DNA from 2 places in the Clostridium novyi NT genome. Region 2 is predicted to be linked to the other one. Evidence: a T-box and tRNA genes for the amino acid it is inferred to sense, from the RefSeq annotation. Region 2 holds a T-box; the other holds one or more tRNA genes.
What was found. The T-box of region 2 lies ahead of proS (proline--tRNA ligase). A T-box ahead of a tRNA ligase gene usually reads a tRNA of that ligase, here a tRNA-Pro.
Positions count from the first base shown of each region.

Region 1: it has a tRNA-Pro gene. The T-box ahead of proS (proline--tRNA ligase) is inferred to sense a tRNA for this amino acid. The anticodon was not compared.

Region 1 covers NC_008593.1:123,871-133,323, forward strand. Annotated here, with positions in the region: gene NT01CX_RS00675 (YkvI family membrane protein) at 1-542, opposite strand, end outside; gene NT01CX_RS00680 (hypothetical protein) at 669-1,748, shown strand; gene NT01CX_RS00685 (TIGR01212 family radical SAM protein) at 1,836-2,762, shown strand; gene NT01CX_RS00690 (HAD family hydrolase) at 2,812-3,468, opposite strand; gene NT01CX_RS00695 ([Fe-Fe] hydrogenase large subunit C-terminal domain-containing protein) at 3,546-4,892, opposite strand; tRNA gene NT01CX_RS00700 (tRNA-Pro) at 5,052-5,127, opposite strand; gene NT01CX_RS00705 (hypothetical protein) at 5,264-5,578, opposite strand; gene NT01CX_RS00710 (metal ABC transporter ATP-binding protein) at 5,795-6,565, shown strand; gene NT01CX_RS00715 (metal ABC transporter permease) at 6,558-7,385, shown strand; gene murC (UDP-N-acetylmuramate--L-alanine ligase) at 7,408-8,784, opposite strand; gene purR (pur operon repressor) at 9,056-9,453, shown strand, end outside.
Region 2 covers NC_008593.1:2,019,186-2,028,638, reverse strand. Annotated here, with positions in the region: rRNA gene NT01CX_RS09340 (23S ribosomal RNA) at 1-605, shown strand, start outside; rRNA gene rrf (5S ribosomal RNA) at 642-758, shown strand; gene NT01CX_RS09330 (tRNA (mnm(5)s(2)U34)-methyltransferase) at 873-1,439, shown strand; gene NT01CX_RS09325 (QueT transporter family protein) at 1,757-2,242, shown strand; gene proS (proline--tRNA ligase) at 2,380-3,816, opposite strand; T-box leader at 3,902-4,117, opposite strand; gene dgt (dGTP triphosphohydrolase) at 4,183-5,934, shown strand; gene NT01CX_RS09310 (DNA topoisomerase III) at 5,980-8,166, shown strand; gene ptsP (phosphoenolpyruvate--protein phosphotransferase) at 8,217-9,453, opposite strand, start outside.

The DNA.
Region 1 (9,453 bases), 650 kb from region 2:
ATTGAAGGAATCTGTTTAATATAACCTACATTAGCTGTATCCTTAGAAAGTAGTAAAAACAATAAAAAGATAGTTGTGATTACAATTATAAGACAAGGAACTATAAAGGCATTTATTTCTATAAGTCCGTTGGTATCACGAAATAGTGTAATAAGTGCGATTACTGCCATTATAGATATTCCAACCCACTTTGGAACATTAAAATATTGATGAATTAAAGAGCCGCTACCAGCAAGTATTATTGAAGAACTAGTAATTAAACAAATGGTGGTGAATAGCTGGGTTATTTTGCCCCATATTCCTGGACTAACAGTTTTTATAAATGAGCTATAAGAATTTAAATTATATTTACCGCCAATATGTATTATGTTAAACCCCATAAATATATAGATAAACATACATATAAGAATGCCCAAAAAACTTTTATAGCCATACCTAGTGAAAAAAAGTGTTATTTCTTCACCAGAAGCTAGTCCAGCACCAACAATGGTTCCAATGAATACTGCTGTTAATTCAAAGATTAACGTTAAATTTTTTTTCAAAATTATACCTCCATTACATTTATAAAACAAGCGCTCATTATAAATATATAAAATTTAATAAAAATAATGATTATATAAATTAAATTTTATTTTAGTGGCAAAATAAATTAAAGAGAGGTGAAAGATGTGATAAAAAAGTATACAAGTTATATACTAATTTTTTTAACTATTTTTATGTGTGTAGGATGTAATAAAAATCAATATGAAAATGTAAAGGAAAAGGATGTATTTAATATGAAAGTCGCTACTAAAATAGTAGAGGCATATTTTAATTATACAAAAGCAGATAAGTATGAGGAGTCAGCAAAGCTTTTAGATGAGAAAGCAAAAACTGATACCAAGGATTTAAAGCCTTCTAAGTTAAGAATAAGAGGTTATAGAATCAGTGAAGTTACTGAAAGTGGAGGAGAGGGCGATTTTAAAGTAGATGTTATAAAGTCTAGTGTGGATAAACCTGAAACTCAAGTAATAGACTACAGAATAAAAGTGGCTAAAAAAGGTTTGGATTATAAAATTACAGAAGTGTCCACTTCTCTTTTTAAAGAAGCATTTCAAAAAAAGAATCAGATAAGATTTAGAAAAGAAAATAATGTTGAAACTTTGTTGATAACAGATATGGATGGTATTCCGAAGTATGGATATGCCAAAAGTGATAGCGGAAAACTTCAAAGTGAGTTAATACCTAAAAACAAATTTGGTATTTGTTGTTTAAGTTATTCAGGAGATATGCTTGGAATAACTACTACAGGTGATGGAAGTTTTGTTGGAATTATAGATTTAGATGATACTATCCAAACTCAAACTAGTAATAAAGATGAAGGTGGAGATTCATCACAAAATAAAGAAGGTTCAAATCTTGTAAAAGAAAAACCTATAGGAAAAAATGTTTTATTATGTGACTTATTAAAAAAGGCTAAGATAGAAAACATGACTTTTTCTCAAGATGATAAATTATTGCTTGTCCAATATAGTAAAGATAAAGATACTTGCATAAAGGTATTTAATACAGAAAGTGGTGAACCGATACCTACAAATTTTGAAAGTGAGTATCCATTAAGTAAAGTTAATGTAGTTTTTAGAGAGTTTAAAAAGGATAAAATGATTTTTAGTGTTATAAATAAGGATAGCAAAGAAAAAGACAACAAATATATTGGGGAATGGGAACTTAATTTACAATCTTACAAAATATCTAAAGCCAAGAAATAATTTTATATAAAAATGTCTATAGTGTATAATACTCTATAGGCATTTTTGTTTGGTAGATTTATAAAAGAAAAGGAGTAGCGAATTTACATGAAAGAAAAGTGGGGAGATAAAAGGTATCATACTTTAAATTATTTTCTAAGAGAAAAATTTGGAGAAAAGGTATTTAAAATATCACTAGATGCTGGTTTTTCATGTCCTAATAGGGATGGAACCATAAGCAAAGGTGGATGTATATATTGCAGTGAAAGAGGTTCGGGAGATTTTGCAGGTGATAGGAATTTTTCTATAAGTTCTCAATTTGATGATATAAAAGAAATGATGAAAAATAAGTGGAAAAAGGGAAAGTATATAGCTTATTTTCAGGCATATACAAATACATATGCTCCTGTAGAAGAACTAAGAAGAAAGTATGAAGAGGCTATAAATGAAGAGGGAGTAGTTGCTCTTGCCATAGCTACAAGGCCTGATTGTTTAAGTGATGAGGTTGTAGAATTAATAAGTCAGTTTAATGATAGAGTATACACATGGGTAGAGCTTGGACTTCAAACTAGTAATGAATGTACGGCAAAGCTTATAAATAGAGGATATAATCTTCCTATATTTGAGGATGCTTTAACTAGACTTAGAGAAAAAAACATAGATGTTGTAGTACATACCATATTTGGACTTCCAGGAGAAGATAGAGAAGATATGCTTAATACTATAAGATATTTAAGAAAAAAGGATATTCAAGGGATAAAAATACATCTTCTTCATTTACTTAAAGGAACTCCTATGGTTAAACTATATGAACAAGGGAAACTTAAATTTTTAGAACAAGATGAATATATAGATATTATAGTAAAGGCTGTTAGCATGTTACCTCAAAACATAGTTATACACAGATTAACTGGGGATGCACCTAGAAACTTAATAATAGGACCTATGTGGAGTTTGAAAAAGTGGGAAGTTTTAAATGCTATAGATGCCAAGTTTAAAAATGATAATATATATCAAGGAAAAGAATATATATAAAAATAAAAGATTATGTAGGTATACTTAAATTCCTACATAATCTTTTTTGTTATATTGCGTCACCCATAAGATCATCGTATTTATATATATATTTATCAGCAATATCTATAATCTTATCCTTTTGATAACTTGAAAAATCATCATAAATACCAATCACTTTCATTCCAGCAGCTTTAGCACCAACTACAGCTGGGAATATATCTTCAAATACAATACACTTAGAAGGGTCAACATTTAGACGTTTAGCTGCAAGTAAATACACGTCAGGAAAGTTCTTTCCTCTACTTACTTCATCTGTTCTTGTAATAGAATCAAAATAATCATAGATACCAGTTGCTTTTAATGCTGTTGTAAGCAATAATTCACAATTGCTAGTTGCAAGGGCTATTTTAATTCCCATTGATTTAAGTAAATTTAAGTACTTTAGTGTACCTGGTTTAAGAGTAACATTATGTTTGTATTCATCTAGAGCCATATTGTTCCACTCAGTACAAATTTCTTCAACAGACTCATCTAAATTAAATGTATTTTTAAAGTATAAAGCAGCTTCTTCAAAACATAAATCTTGAACTTGTTCTTTTAAATCTTTTGGACATTCTATATTTCTTTTTTCTAAAAAATCTCTATCTATTTTTGTCCATACCCACATAGAATCAACAAGAGTGCCGTCCATATCAAATATAGCGCCTTTTATATCTTTAAGCATAAATAACACCCCTTTTTCGTAAATAATGTTTATTATCATTATAAGATAGAACAATTGAATGTAGCAAGAGAAAACATTTAAAGGTTTCTATGAAATATTTCTGTTTTTTCTTTGTTTTCAAAGTCTTTTATGGAATAAATATCTAGATTATTTAGTATATTCTTCATCCAATGATTTTGTGTTGATATTGATATTTCAGAGTTATTGGCTAAATTTGAAAGTGATTTTTGTCCTTCTTCTTTTGAAATTATAGTACCAGGACCACCAACACAACCACCAACACAGCCCATACCTTCAATAAAATTTGAATCTAAATCACCTTGTTTTAATAATGATAAAACTTCCCTGCATTCTTTAATTCCGTTAGCTTTAGTGGTTTTAAGAAGATCTTTTCTGTCTGGAAATAATGTTTCTATGGTATCGCAAATTGCTTTTGATACTCCACCTGTAAATCCGTATATTAATCCTTGCTTTGATGAATATTCTATAGTGTTATCTTCTTTTAGTTCTTCCGGATGTATATTTAGAGCATCAAAAATGTCCTTAGTTTCTTTGTAGGTTAGAACAAAATCAATTATTCCCGCAAGATCCTTTTCTTTTGCTTCAGATTTTTTAGCTATGCAAGGTCCTATGAATACCACTTTACATTTAGGATTTAATTTTTTTAATACTTTGCCTGCTGCAATCATAGGTGATACTGAAGGAGAAACATGAGGAAGAAGTTCCTTAAAGGATTTTTTCAGCATAGCCATCCACATAGGGCAACAACATGAAGTTATCATAAAGTCATCTATTGAATTTACATTTTTGTTAAATTCAGTGGCTTCATTTAAAGTCAGCATATCTGCAAAAAATGCTACTTCGACCATATCAGTAAAGCCTAATTTTTTAAAGGCAGTTCTAAGCTTATTCATGGATACATTTTCTCCAAATTGTCCAATTATTGAAGGGGCTACTGCGGCAATTACTATGTCTTCTTTATTTAGTAAGTCTATAAGGGGAATAAATTCTACTTTATCTAAAATGCTACCTGTAGGACATGCGTCTACGCAAAATCCACAATCTACGCATTTACCAAGAGATATGTATGTCGTACTGGTATTTTTATCTACTAATATAGCATCAAAGGGACAAGATTTCTGACAGCGAGTTTTCTCACCATCCTTAGAGCAGTCCATAGAGCAATCATGTACTTTATGAACGATTTTATGACGAATTTCATAATTACCTATTGCTTTCTTTAAGTTTATGATAAAGTTATCATCGAATTCTATATTAACTCCGCATAAGGAAGAAATGACCTTGGATAAATACTCTTTATCTTCAGTTTCTTTTGATAATATATGAGTTACTGTTTCTTCGAAATTATCATTATAATATGCTTTAACTAATTTTTTAAATAAGTTATCAAATTTTTTATTCATAATGCAGTCTCCTTTTACTGTATGGTATTTAAGCTTATTTTTAGCAGTTAAATATATTTGTATACAATATAAGGTGTTATAACATTATTAAGTATTAAAGCGTATAGTGTAGTTTTACAAAAAATAAAAAAAAGAGTTAATAAAATTAACTCTTTTTACTGGTCGGGGTAGCAGGACTTGAACCCGCGGCCTCATGGTCCCAAACCACGCGCGCTACCATCTGCGCTATACCCCGTCAACAAGAATTATTATACGATGGTTTTTATAAAAAGTCAACAATAAATTTTATATTTTAATTAAAAAAGTTATATGCCATAAAGTAAAATTATGGATATAACTTTCTGTATCCCTTATTTAGGGGAATAAAACAACTATTTTTCTTCTTTTTTATCTCCAGCACCAGTAGTAGGAACTAGTGATATTACAAATCCTACGAAAATTGATACTAATGCAGATGATATTACATTTAAGTAATTTACATAGCGAGTTCTATAAAGGATTAAAGTTGATACACCTATTATTATTAATGTTACAACAAATAGATATATAACGAACTTTGCAAATGAACTTATGTATTTTTCGTATAACTTATTGCGAGTTGGCTTTGGTATCATTGCTCTAAACAAATAGTAAAAAGCAAATATAAGAATAATATCTACTACGGCAGAGATTAAAAAATTTCTCATAATAAAATCCTCCTAAATATTTAATTATTAATATTTTTCCCCAATTTTTATATTTTTAGACTTAATTTATAAAATCATTTATAATATTAGGGTTAAAATCTTATTTTAAAGACTATAATTTTTAATATACCGTAAAAATTCAAAATAAAACTTGCAATTGATATGCATTATTGTTTAAAATGATTTTATGCGTTAAAAGTGGAATGAGGGGTGCTTATGGAAAATATAATTGAAATAAATGATGTAGATGTTTATTATGAAGATGTTTCTGCATTGAGTAATATAAATTTAAAAGTTGAACAAAATGAATTTCTAGCTATCTTAGGACCCAATGGAGGGGGAAAGAGTACATTATTAAAGCTTATATTAGGCTTTAGACAACCTACATGTGGAGATATTAAGATACTTGGCAAAAGTCCTAAAAAGAGTAGAAGTTTGGTTGGATATGTACCGCAGTTCACTAAATTTGACAAAAAGTTTCCAATTAGCGTAGAGGAAGTTGTGCTTATGGGGAGGCTTGGAGGCAGAATTAAACCATTTCATAAGTTTAATGATGAAGATCATAAAAAAGTTGAAGACATAATGAAAAAATTAAATATATATCAATTTAAAGATAGGCAAATAGGACAATTGTCTGGAGGACAAATGCAGAGAGTATTGATTGCAAGAGCACTTTTAATTGAACCTAAAATATTGCTTTTAGACGAGCCTACGGCAAGTCTTGATGCAGCAACTAAAATTCAAATATACGAACTTTTAAAAGAATTAAGTAGTGAAATGACGATAGTAATTGTAACTCATGATGTTAATATAATTTCAACATATGCAACTAAAATAGCTTGTATAGATAATAAATTATACTATTATGGAAAGGCACAGTCAGGTAATGAAGTTTTAAGTAAAATATATAGTTACCCAATAGAGCCTATATCAAAGGACAAAATTCAAAGCCATTTAGAGGCATGTGGGGAGGAATTAGATGATTAATGCATTTTTTCAATATGCTTTTATGAGGCATGCATTTATTGCAGTAATTTTAGCAAGTATAGTTTGTGGAATAATTGGAACTATAGTTGTTGAGAAAAAATTAGTTATGATGAGTGGAGGAATTGCACATACTGCCTTTGGTGGAATTGGTATGGGATATTTTCTGGGTATAGAACCTATGATTGGAGCGCTTATATTTTCTGTACTCTCATCTCTTGGAATTGCAAAAATAAATAGAAGTACAAATACAAATTCAGATACATTAATAGGAATGTTTTGGTCTCTTGGTATGGCACTTGGTATAATTTTTATAGCATTTACTCCAGGATATCCACCAGATATGAACTCTTATTTATTTGGAAACATATTAAGAGTTTCTAGTATGGATGTAAAAATAATGGGTGCATTAGATGTAATTGTTGTGGCTATTATAGTGATTTTATTTAATTATTTTAAAGCATACTTATTTGATGATGAATTTACTCAGGTTCTTGGAATTAATACTTCCTTTTTAGAGTATTTAACATATGTAACAATAGCTTGTACTATAGTTGTTTTAATTAGAGTAGTTGGAATAATATTAGTAATAGCACTTCTTACAGTGCCACCAGCTATTGCAAAACAATTTACATTTAACTTAAAGTCAATTATGATAGTATCTTCATTTTTAGGAATTATATTTGGATTTGCAGGACTTGCAATTTCTTATTATTTTAATATAGCATCAGGTGCATCTATTATAATAGTTGCCGTTGCAAGTTATGTTATAATTTCATTTTTAAAGAAACTTATAAACAAAAAAAGAGGTAACTTCAATTAAATGAAGTGCCTCTTTTTATTTCTTATTTTGCTTCTAAGAACATTTCTCCAACTCTATAAACATCCCCAGCACCAATTGTAATTAGTAAATCTCCATCTTTAAGTTCGCCTTTTAGGAAAGTTACTATATCTTCAAAGCTATGAAGGTTTTTGCAGTTTACTCCGTTTTCTCTTATTTTATCACCAAGCATAGTAGAGCTTACAACTCCAGTATCTTTTTCTCTTGCTGCATAAATATCTGCTAAAACTAAAGTATCAGCATTTGAGAAAGAATTTGCAAAATCATCAAATAAGCTTATTGTTCTAGAGTAAGTGTGAGGTTGGAATACACAAAATACTCTTTTATGAGGGAAGTTTTTAGCGGCATTTAAAGCTGCTTTTATTTCTGTTGGGTGATGAGCGTAATCATCAACTACAGTAATTCCATCTACTTTTCCCTTGATTTCAAAACGTCTATGAGCTCCGTTAAATGTTGAAAGTCCTTCTATTATAGAATCTACAGGAACATTTAAGCTTAATGCAGAACTTATACTAGCTAGTGCATCAAGAATGTTGTGGTTTCCTGGAACATTTAATGTTAAAGTAAATAGTTTTTCTTCATTTCTGTAAACATCAAAAGTTGGACGACCGTTATTGAATACTATATTTTTAGCTCTTACATCTCCGTTATTTATTCCAAATGTTATTACATTACAATCTACTTGTTTAGATACTTCAACACATCTCTTATCATCTGCATTTACAATTAAGAATCCATCATTTGGGATGAGTTTTGCAAATTTTAAGAATGTGTTTTGTATATCATTTATGTCTTTATAGAAGTCTAAGTGATCTGCTTCTATATTTAATATAACTCCTATATAAGGATAGAATTTTAAAAATGATGCTTTGTATTCACAAGCTTCAGTAACAAAATATTCGCTATTTCCAACTCTTACGTTTCCGTTTATTACATCAAGGTTTCCACCTACTAAAATAGTTGGATCTAAGTTTGCACTTAGTGATATGTGTGAAAACATAGAAGTTGTAGTAGTTTTTCCGTGAGTACCTGAGATAGCTATATTATACTTGTGACCTTGCATTACATGACCTAAAAATTCAGCTCTATCCATTGTTTGAATATTACACTCACGAGCCTTTACAAGTTCAGGGTTACTATCTGGGATAGCTGCTGTGTAGACTACTAAATCTACATCTTTTAAATTATTACCATTATGTCCTATGTATATTTCTGCACCTTTAGCTTGAAGATGTTTTGTAAGGTCAGATTCACTTCTATCTGAACCAGATACTCTATAGCCACTATTTAAAAGTATTTCGGCAAGTCCGCTCATGCTAATACCGCCAATACCTATAAAATGTACTTTTTTATTATTATCTTTTAAAAAATTAAATGACAAATCAATCAGCTCCTTAAATGGATAAAATAATTAAAATTATTATCAATCTAATTATATACAACTTTTTATAAAATCAATACCTTTTATTAATAATATTAAATAAAATTCCTATAAATAACTAATAAAAAACTTATTGCAATTATAAAATATTTGGAACAAACATTATAATATTTTAAAATTGTGTTGATAATAGTAAATAATTGAACTAAAATATGAATAATAACATGATTATTTAAAAGAATGATTCGTAAATTTAAAATAGGAGAGAGATATGAAAAAATTTACTAGAAACCAGAGAATTACAGCTATTACAAAGACATTAATAGAAAATCCAAATAAAATTATAAATTTAAATAAATTTACTGATATGTTTGATGCAGCAAAATCTACTATAAGTGAGGATATTGTTGTAGTTAGAGAAACATTAAACAAATTATCAATGGGGAACATTGAAACAATTGCAGGTGCTGCAGGTGGAATTAGATATACTTATGGAATATCTGATGAGAGAATTGATGAATTCACAGAAGAATTGTGCATAATTCTAAAGCAGAAGGAAAGAATAGTACCAGGAGAATTTATGTACATAAGTGATATAATGTTTAATCCTGATATAATTCAAACAGCATCTATTATATTAGCATCTAAATTCAAAGAATTAAATGTAGA
Region 2 (9,453 bases):
CTCAGCGCGGTCGGAAATCGCGCGTAGAGTGCAAAGGCAGAAGGGAGCCTGACTGCGACACATACAGGTGGAGCAGGGACGAAAGTCGGGCTTAGTGATCCGGTGGTTCTGTATGGAAGGGCCATCGCTCAACGGATAAAAGCTACCTCGGGGATAACAGGCTGATCTCCCCCAAGAGTCCACATCGACGGGGAGGTTTGGCACCTCGATGTCGGCTCGTCGCATCCTGGGGCTGTAGTCGGTCCCAAGGGTTGGGCTGTTCGCCCATTAAAGCGGCACGCGAGCTGGGTTCAGAACGTCGTGAGACAGTTCGGTCCCTATCCGCCGTGGGCGTAGGAAATTTGAGAGGAGCTGTCCTTAGTACGAGAGGACCGGGATGGACCAACCTCTGGTGCACCAGTTGTTCCGCCAGGAGCATAGCTGGGTAGCTATGTTGGGAAGGGATAAACGCTGAAAGCATCTAAGCGTGAAGCCCACCTCAAGATTAGATTTCCCATAGCGTAAGCTAGTAAGACCCCTGAAAGACTATCAGGTTGATAGGTTGGAGGTGTAAGTACAGTAATGTATTCAGCTGACCAATACTAATAGGTCGAGGGCTTGATCAAATAAATTATTATCACTGTGCAATTTTGAAAGAACAATCTGGTGATTATGGCTTGAAGGTAACACCCGTTCCCATACCGAACACGATGGTTAAGCTTCAAAGCGCCGATGGTACTGCACTGGAGACGGTGTGGAAGAGTAGGTCGTCGCCAGGTAACTTAAAGCACTAAGCTAATTTGCTTAGTGCTTTTTTATCGTATTATTTATTATTATGAGATTGTTATAAAATCTTGAATTTATTAATTTTATAAATTGGTGGGGGAAATAAGATGAAGAATGTTTTAACTAACTCTATGAATTTAGCAAAAGAAATAGCTATTAAAAAACTTCAAGAGGGAGATATAGCAGTAGATGCTACAATGGGCAATGGAAATGATACAGTATTTTTAGCAAGACTAGTTGGAGAAAAGGGTAAAATTTATAGTTTTGATGTTCAAAGCACAGCTATAGAAAATACTAAAAAGAGAATTAGTGATAATAAAATTAATACAGAAATAGAATTAATACATGATGGTCATGAGAACATAGATAAATACATAAAAGAAAAAGTAAAATTAGTTATGTTTAACTTGGGATATCTTCCAAGTGCAGAACATAATATTACTACTAAGGCAGAAACAACAATAGTTGCTATAAAAAAATCATTAGATATGCTAGAGAAAAATGGTGTTATATTATTAGTAATTTATCATGGACATGAAAATGGTAAATTAGAAAAGGTGGCTATAGAGGAGTTTACATCTAATTTAAATCAAAAAGAATATAATGTTATGAAATTAGGTTTCATTAATCAAATAAATAATCCACCTATATTAATAGCAATAGAAAAAAGGTAAATTCATATATTGAGTTTATTGCTAAAATGTGATAACTTAAAAGTAGACAGTTCGTAAGCCTCCTGTCTATAAACAAAACTAAGGTAAACACGATAATATTTTTTGCGTTCTCTAATTTAATATTAGGGGCTTGTTTTGTCGTTTAACTACCTAGTTTTTAGGTAGTTTTTTTTATTATATAAAAATTAGCACTTGTATTGTAGTTATTAATAATAATATAAAATTAGTTTTGAAGATATGTAAGTATGCATTTTATAACAGAAAATCATGCATAAGATAGAGGCTTAAATTTTAAAATTTTATTAAGGAGTGAGATTATGGTGAAAAATATTACGGTTAGTAAAATAACAAAAGTAGCAATTGTTGCAGCAGTATATGCTGTATTAACAGCTGTAATAGCGCCTATAAGTTATGGGCCTATTCAGTTTAGAATTTCAGAGATTATGACTTTACTTGCATTTATAGATCCATTATATATACCAGGATTAGTTTTAGGATGTGCTATATCAAATCTATTTAGTCCACTAGGAATTGTAGATGTTGTAGTTGGAACTACAGCTACATTTATAAGTGTTTATATGATAAGTAAAAGTAAAAATTTATTTATAGCATCGTTATGGCCAACGATAAATTGTATTTTTATAGGAGCTGAATTATATTATCTTCAACATCTTCCATTTTGGCTTACATCATTAGAAGTGGCAATTGGAGAGTTTGTAGTTGTAACTTTAATAGGATATCCTATATTCAGAGTTTTATTAAAAAAAGGTGATATTATAAAATTGTTAAAGGTAAGTAATTAAAAAATAGCTAGTAACAATAATTTTGTATTATGTTACTAGCTATTTTACATTTCAATAATAATATATTTTATTTATATTAAGTAGTTATGTTTAACTTAATATAAATTATATATAAATATTAGTTTTAGTTAAAAGTATTAATAAGCTTTTCCCCAGTAAACCATGTGTTTAGCTTCTTTTCCACAACATATACATTTGTCTGTGATTTCTTCTTGTTCAAATGGCATACATCTAGAAGAAACCCCTGCAACTTCTTTAAGTTTTTCTTCGCAAGCAGTATCTCCACACCACATAGCTTTGATAAATCCTGGTTTAGTATCTGCAATTTCTTTGAATTCATCTAAAGTTTTAGCCGTGTAAGTATGTTCATCTCTATGAGTTCTTGCGTGTTCAAGCATAGAGTTGTGGATTTCATCTAAAAGTTCAGGGATTTTTGTTTCAAGTTCATCCATTGATACAAAAATCTTTTCACGAGTGTCACGTCTAACAAGGACAACTTGGTTGTTTTCGATGTCTTTTGGACCAACTTCAAGACGTACTGGAACACCTTTCATTTCATATTCATTGAACTTCCATCCTGGCATTTTATCGCTAGAATCAACTTTAACTCTAGCAACTTTAGCGATTCTTTGTCTAAGTTCTTCAGCTTTATCAAGAACTCCTTCTTTATGTTGAGCTATAGGTACTATAACAACTTGTAGTGGAGCTATTCTTGGTGGTAATTTAAGACCGCTATCATCACCGTGTACCATGATTATTGCTCCAATTAAACGAGTAGTTACACCCCAAGATGTTTGGTGAACATATTGAAGTTGACTGTTTTTATCGTTATATTGAATGTTAAATGCTTTTGAGAAGTTATCTCCAAAGTTGTGAGATGTACCAGATTGTAGTGCTTTACCATCATGCATTAAACTTTCAATTGTGTAAGTAGCTTTTGCACCAGCAAATTTTTCTTTCTCAGTTTTTTGTCCTTTTATAACTGGTATTGCTAAAACATTTTCGCAAAAGTTAGCATAAACATTTAGCATATCTATTGTTTCTTTAGCTGATTCTTCAGCAGTTGCGTGTGCTGTGTGACCTTCTTGCCATAGGAATTCAGTTGTTCTTAAGAAAGGACGAGTTGTTTTTTCCCATCTTACAACAGAACACCATTGATTATATTTTTTTGGTAGGTCATTGTGTGATTGAATGATTTTTGCATAGTGATCGCAGAATAAAGTTTCTGATGTTGGTCTTACGCATAATCTTTCAGCTAAAGTATCGTTACCACCTTGAGTTACCCAAGCAACTTCAGGAGCAAATCCTTCAACGTGATCTTTTTCCTTTTGAAGTAAGCTTTCAGGAATGAACATTGGCATATAAACATTTTCATGTCCTGTTTCTTTAAATTTAGTATCTAAGTATTTTTGGATGTTTTCCCATATTGCATATCCATAAGGACGGATAATCATGCATCCTTTAACACTTGCATAATCAACAAGTTCTGCTTTTTTTACGATATCAGTGTACCATTTTGCAAAATCTTCATCCATTGGTGTTATAGCTTCAACGAATTTTTTTTTCTTTGACATATCTATTCCTCCTAAATCATTTTTATCTATTAAATAGTTTATATTAAAATAAAGAGTGGCAAAAAATAAAAATAACTCAAATCCCCATAGGGACCGAGCTTACGGTGGTACCACCCTTATTAATATATTTAAATTAATATATTCTCTCAAATTTATAACGGTAAAATCCGCTGTATCCTACTATAATTTCAGTACAGAACTCAAAGGCTGGTTCAAAAGTATTCTTTTAGAAACATCTCACCAAATAGTTTCTTCTCTTTGAAAAGAATGAAATTTTACTATTCCTTATCTTAGTCATAAAAATATTAAATTATCATTATTATATGATAAGATTTTATTTAATTAATGTCAATAGCGGACAGGTTAATGACAAAGAATTTTTTCAATGGTATTATAGAAAATAAGGTTAATTATAGAAGATTGAAGGGGATGACAGTAGTGAAGGAACTAATAAAACTTAAAAGGGAAAAAATGAAGGAGTATATACAAGTACCACATGACAATGATAGGTTAAAACCTTACATTGAAAAACCACTTATAAGTGCTGATGGAATTTTTACAAGAACACAATTTTCAAGGGATAGGGATAGAATCAAATTTTCAAGAGCATTTAGAAGACTTGAACACAAGGCACAAATATATTCTCATGAAAAAGGGGATCATTTTAGAACAAGACTTACTCATACACTTGCAGTATCTCAGATTTCAAGAAGTCTTGCAAAAAATTTAGGATTAGATGAGGAACTAGTGGATGCTATAACACTAGGACATGATATAGGACATACTCCATTTGGTCATCAAGGAGAAAGGACATTAGATAAGATTATGTCTGGGGAAGATGATTTATCCGGAAAAATAAAATATAGCATTAACTATGGAGGATTTAAGCATAATTTTCACTCATTAAAGGTCCTTGATGAGCTTGAAGTAAAGCATAGATATCATAAAGGATTGAACCTTACATGGCAAGTTATGGAGGGCATATTAAAGCATACAAAGATTAGAAGGCATAAACCAAGTGAATGTACAAACTGTGGTGGATGTTGGGATATAAAAAGATTTATACAGGATGAAAACTTTTTAAAGGACTATATGGACTATAATTTTTCAGTTACATTAGAAGGACAAATAGTTGCAATGGCAGATGAAATAGCTCAAAGGCAACATGATATTGATGATGGACTTATGGATAAGGATTTAGGAATAACTTTAGATGATGTTTGTGATTATTCATTAAGTGAATTTAAAAAAATTGCAATGGAAATGGAAACTGGTGATATTGATACTATGGACAAGTATTCATTATCACATCTTGATAACTTAAAGTATTTAATAGAAGGTATTGAATACATAAACATGGATATAGGAATTGAAAGGGAGAATTTATATAAGGTAGGTACATTATCAACAAGGGTTCTTAATTTCTTTATTCAGGACGTAACTATAAGTTCACTAAAAAATATAGGAAGTATAACTGAAGATGATGTTGAAAGAAAAAATGATAGATTAATTATTAAAAAGAAGGTTATAGATTTTTCTTATGCTGCAAAAAAAGTAAATGATATTATTGAAAGCTACATAAAAAGAAAAATACTTAATTCATACAATGTAAATAGATTTGATGCTAAAGCTGTGTTTATTATAAAACAATTATTTAAGGCTTATTACTCAAATCCAAGACAGATGCCAGAATATATATTAGAAAGATTATTAAATAGAATAAAACCTATTTTAGACAATATATATGATGTTAAATTTGCTGATGGTAAGAAGTTACGAGATATAAATTTTGTTGATAGTAAACCAGATGAAGTAAATAGACTTGTGAATCTTATGAAGCTTAGAATAGATTTTAAAGAACTAGATATTCCAGAGGGATTTAATATGGAAAAAATAAAATCTCTCGGATATATAAATGAAGATAGAACTTTAAATAAGACTAAATTAACAAAACTTGCAAAAGCTAATTATAATGAAAAATTTGATAGTGCAGAATCTATGTTAAAGGCACTGGCAGAAATACAATATGCATATTTGTCAGTTATTTGTGATTATGTAGCAGGTATGACAGATAATTTTGCGTGTACTGAATTTAAAAAATTATATTTAGTTATATAGCAATTTATGTTTATGTTAGATATATAACTTGAGAGGAATGTTTTTATGGGCAAAATATTGATACTAGCAGAAAAGCCTTCAGTAGGAAGGGACATAGCAAGGGTTTTAAATTGCAAAAAAGGTGGAAATGGATTTTTAGAAGGAGATAAATATATTGTAACTTGGGCACTTGGACATTTAGTTACACTAGCTGATCCAGAAGCCTATGATAATAAATACAAATCATGGAATATTGAAGATTTACCTATGATTCCAAAGCATTTAAAGCTTGTTGTTATAAAAAAGAGTGGCAAACAGTTTAATACTGTAAAAGCACAGATGAATAGAAAGGATGTAGGAGAAATTGTAATTGCTACAGATGCAGGGCGTGAAGGTGAACTTGTTGCAAGATGGATAATTGAAAAAGCACATATTAAAAAGCCTATTAAACGTCTTTGGATTTCGTCAGTTACAGATAAAGCTATAAAAGATGGATTTAAAAATTTAAAGGATGGTAGAGAATATAATAATCTTTACAAATCAGCCATTGCACGTGCTGAAGCAGACTGGTTAGTTGGAATTAATGCAACTCGTGCTTTAACATGCAAATACAATGCACAATTATCTTGTGGAAGAGTGCAAACTCCAACTATAGCTATGATTGCACAAAGAGAAGAAGAAATTAAAAATTTTAAGCCGAAAACTTATTATGGAATAGAAGCTAAAAGTGATAAGTTAAAATTAGTTTGGCAAGATTCAAGGTCGAATGATATAAAAACATTTAATAAGGATAAGTGCGAAAATATAATTAAAAATATTAAAAATAAAGATGCTAAGGTTGTAGAGGTTAATAAGGTTAAGAAAAAGAAATTTTCACCTCAATTATATGATCTAACAGAATTACAACGTGATGCAAATAAAATATTCAATTTTTCTGCAAAAGAAACACTTTCTATAATGCAAAGATTATATGAAAATCATAAGGTGTTAACTTATCCAAGAACTGATTCAAGATATTTAACAGAAGATGTTGTAGATACAATTAAAGATAGGCTAAAAGCTTGTGGAGTTGGTGTATATGGTAAGTATGCAAATAAGCTTTTAAAAGGCACCATAAAGGGCAATAAGAGCTTTGTAGACAATACTAAGGTTTCAGATCACCATGCAATTATACCAACAGAACAAAAATTTGCATTAGCTTCATTAAGTGATAATGAAAGAAAAATATATGATTTAGTAGTTAAAAGATTCTTTGCAGTTTTATATCCACCATTTGAATACGAAAAGACAACAATAAAAGCAAAAATAGGAGAGGAAAACTTTATTGCTAAAGGAAAAGTTGTTTTAGCTAATGGATGGAAAGAAGTATATTCAAATGATTTTGAAGATGACATGGAAGATGAATTAAAAGAACAAATTCTTCCTAGCATAAACAAAGGAGATAGTATAAAAATAAATTCTATATCCAAAACAACTGGAGAAACAAAACCACCAAAGCCATTTAATGAAGCTACATTACTTTCTGCTATGGAAAATCCAGTAAAATATATGAGTGGAGAAAGCAAAGAGCTTAAAAAGACCATAGGAGAGACTGGGGGAATTGGAACCGTTGCAACTAGGGCTGATATTATAGAAAAATTATTTAATACTTTCTTAATTGAAAAAAGAGGTAAAGATATTTTTATAACATCAAAAGGAAAACAACTTTTAGATTTAGTTCCGGAGGAATTAAAGTCTCCAGCATTAACGGCAGAATGGGAACAAAAACTTACTGCAATATCTAAGGGAAAACTTAATAAAGATAAGTTTTTAAGTGAAATAAAAGATTACTCAAAAGATACTGTCAATGAAATAAAAAATAGTAAAGAAAAATTTAAACATGATAACATGACAAGAGTAAAGTGTCCAGAGTGCGGTAAATATATGCTTGAGGTTAATGGCAAAAAGGGGAAGATTCTTGTGTGTCAAGATAGGGAATGTGGATATAGAAAAGGAATTAGTAGAATAAGTAATGCAAGATGTCCTGAATGCCATAAAAAATTAGAACTTCGTGGAGAAGGAGAGGGACAAATATTTGTTTGTAAATGTGGATATAGAGAAAAATTATCTGCATTTAAAGAGAGAAAGAAAAAAGATAGTGGAAAAGTATCTAAAAGGGAAGTAAATAAATATTTAAGACAACAACAAAAGGAAAATGATGAACCATTTAATAATCCATTTGCAGAAGCATTTAAAAAATTAGGGCTAAAGTAAAATAAATAAAAAATCCATGGACTTTTAAAGTATCCATGGATTTTTTATGTTTATTTATTTAAATTACTTAAAAGGGTGTTAATTTCTTCAGCAGAATTTAAACTTAAAACTTTGTTACTAATTTCTTCAGCTTCTTTAAGAGAAAGAGAAGAGATTAATTTTCTAGCCGGTAGAATTGAAATAGCACTCATACTAAATTCATCTAAGCCCATTCCAAGTAGAACAGGTATTAATCTTTCATCACCAGCTACTTCGCCGCACATTCCAGCCCAAATACCAGCTTTATGTGCATTATCTATAACAAGTTTTATAAGTCTTAAAACAGCAGGATTCATTGGAGTATAAAGATAACTTATTTTTTCATTAATTCTATCTACAGCAGTAGTATATTGAATTAAATCATTAGTTCCTATACTAAAGAAATCTACATGTTTTGCTAGAATATCACTTATTATAGCGGCAGAAGGTACTTCTATCATCATTCCAACTTCTATGTTATCAGAAACTTTAACGCCTTCTTTTATTAAGGCTTCTTTAGTTTCATTTAATATATTTTTTGCATTTAATAATTCTTCAAGGCTTGATATCATAGGAAACATTATTCTAAGTTTTCCATGAACACTAGCTCTTAGTAAGGCTCTTAATTGAGTTATAAATAAATCTTTTCTGTCAAGACAAAGTCTTATAGCTCTATAACCTAAGAATGGGTTAGATTCTTTTGGAAGGTTAAGATAAGGAACTTCTTTATCTCCACCTATATCTAGTGTTCTAATTACAACAGGTTTATTTCCCATTGATTCTAAAACTTTTTTGTAAGCTTCATATTGCTCTTCTTCAGAAGGAATTTCATGCCTATTCATATATAAAAATTCAGTTCTAAAAAGACCAACACCTTCAGCATCATTTAAAAGTAAGCCTTCTACATCATCTGGAGTTCCTATGTTTCCAGCAAGTTCAACTACTTTTCCATCTTTAGTTATGCTTTGTTTACCAATTAATTCTTTTATTTCTTTTTTATAATTTTCAAGTTTTATCTTTTGTTCTTTATAATTATTAAGTTGTTCTTCACTTGGATTTATTATAATTTCTCCAGTTTTACCGTTAAAGGCTATAATATCACCATTTTTAACTTTTTCAGTAATATCATTAAGACCAACTACAGCTGGAATTTCTAATGTTTTTGCCATTATAGCTGTGTGAGAAGTTTTTCCGCCTATATTAGTTAAAAAACCTTTAACCATACGCTTATCCATAGAGGCAGTAACTGACGGAGTTAAATCTTCAGCA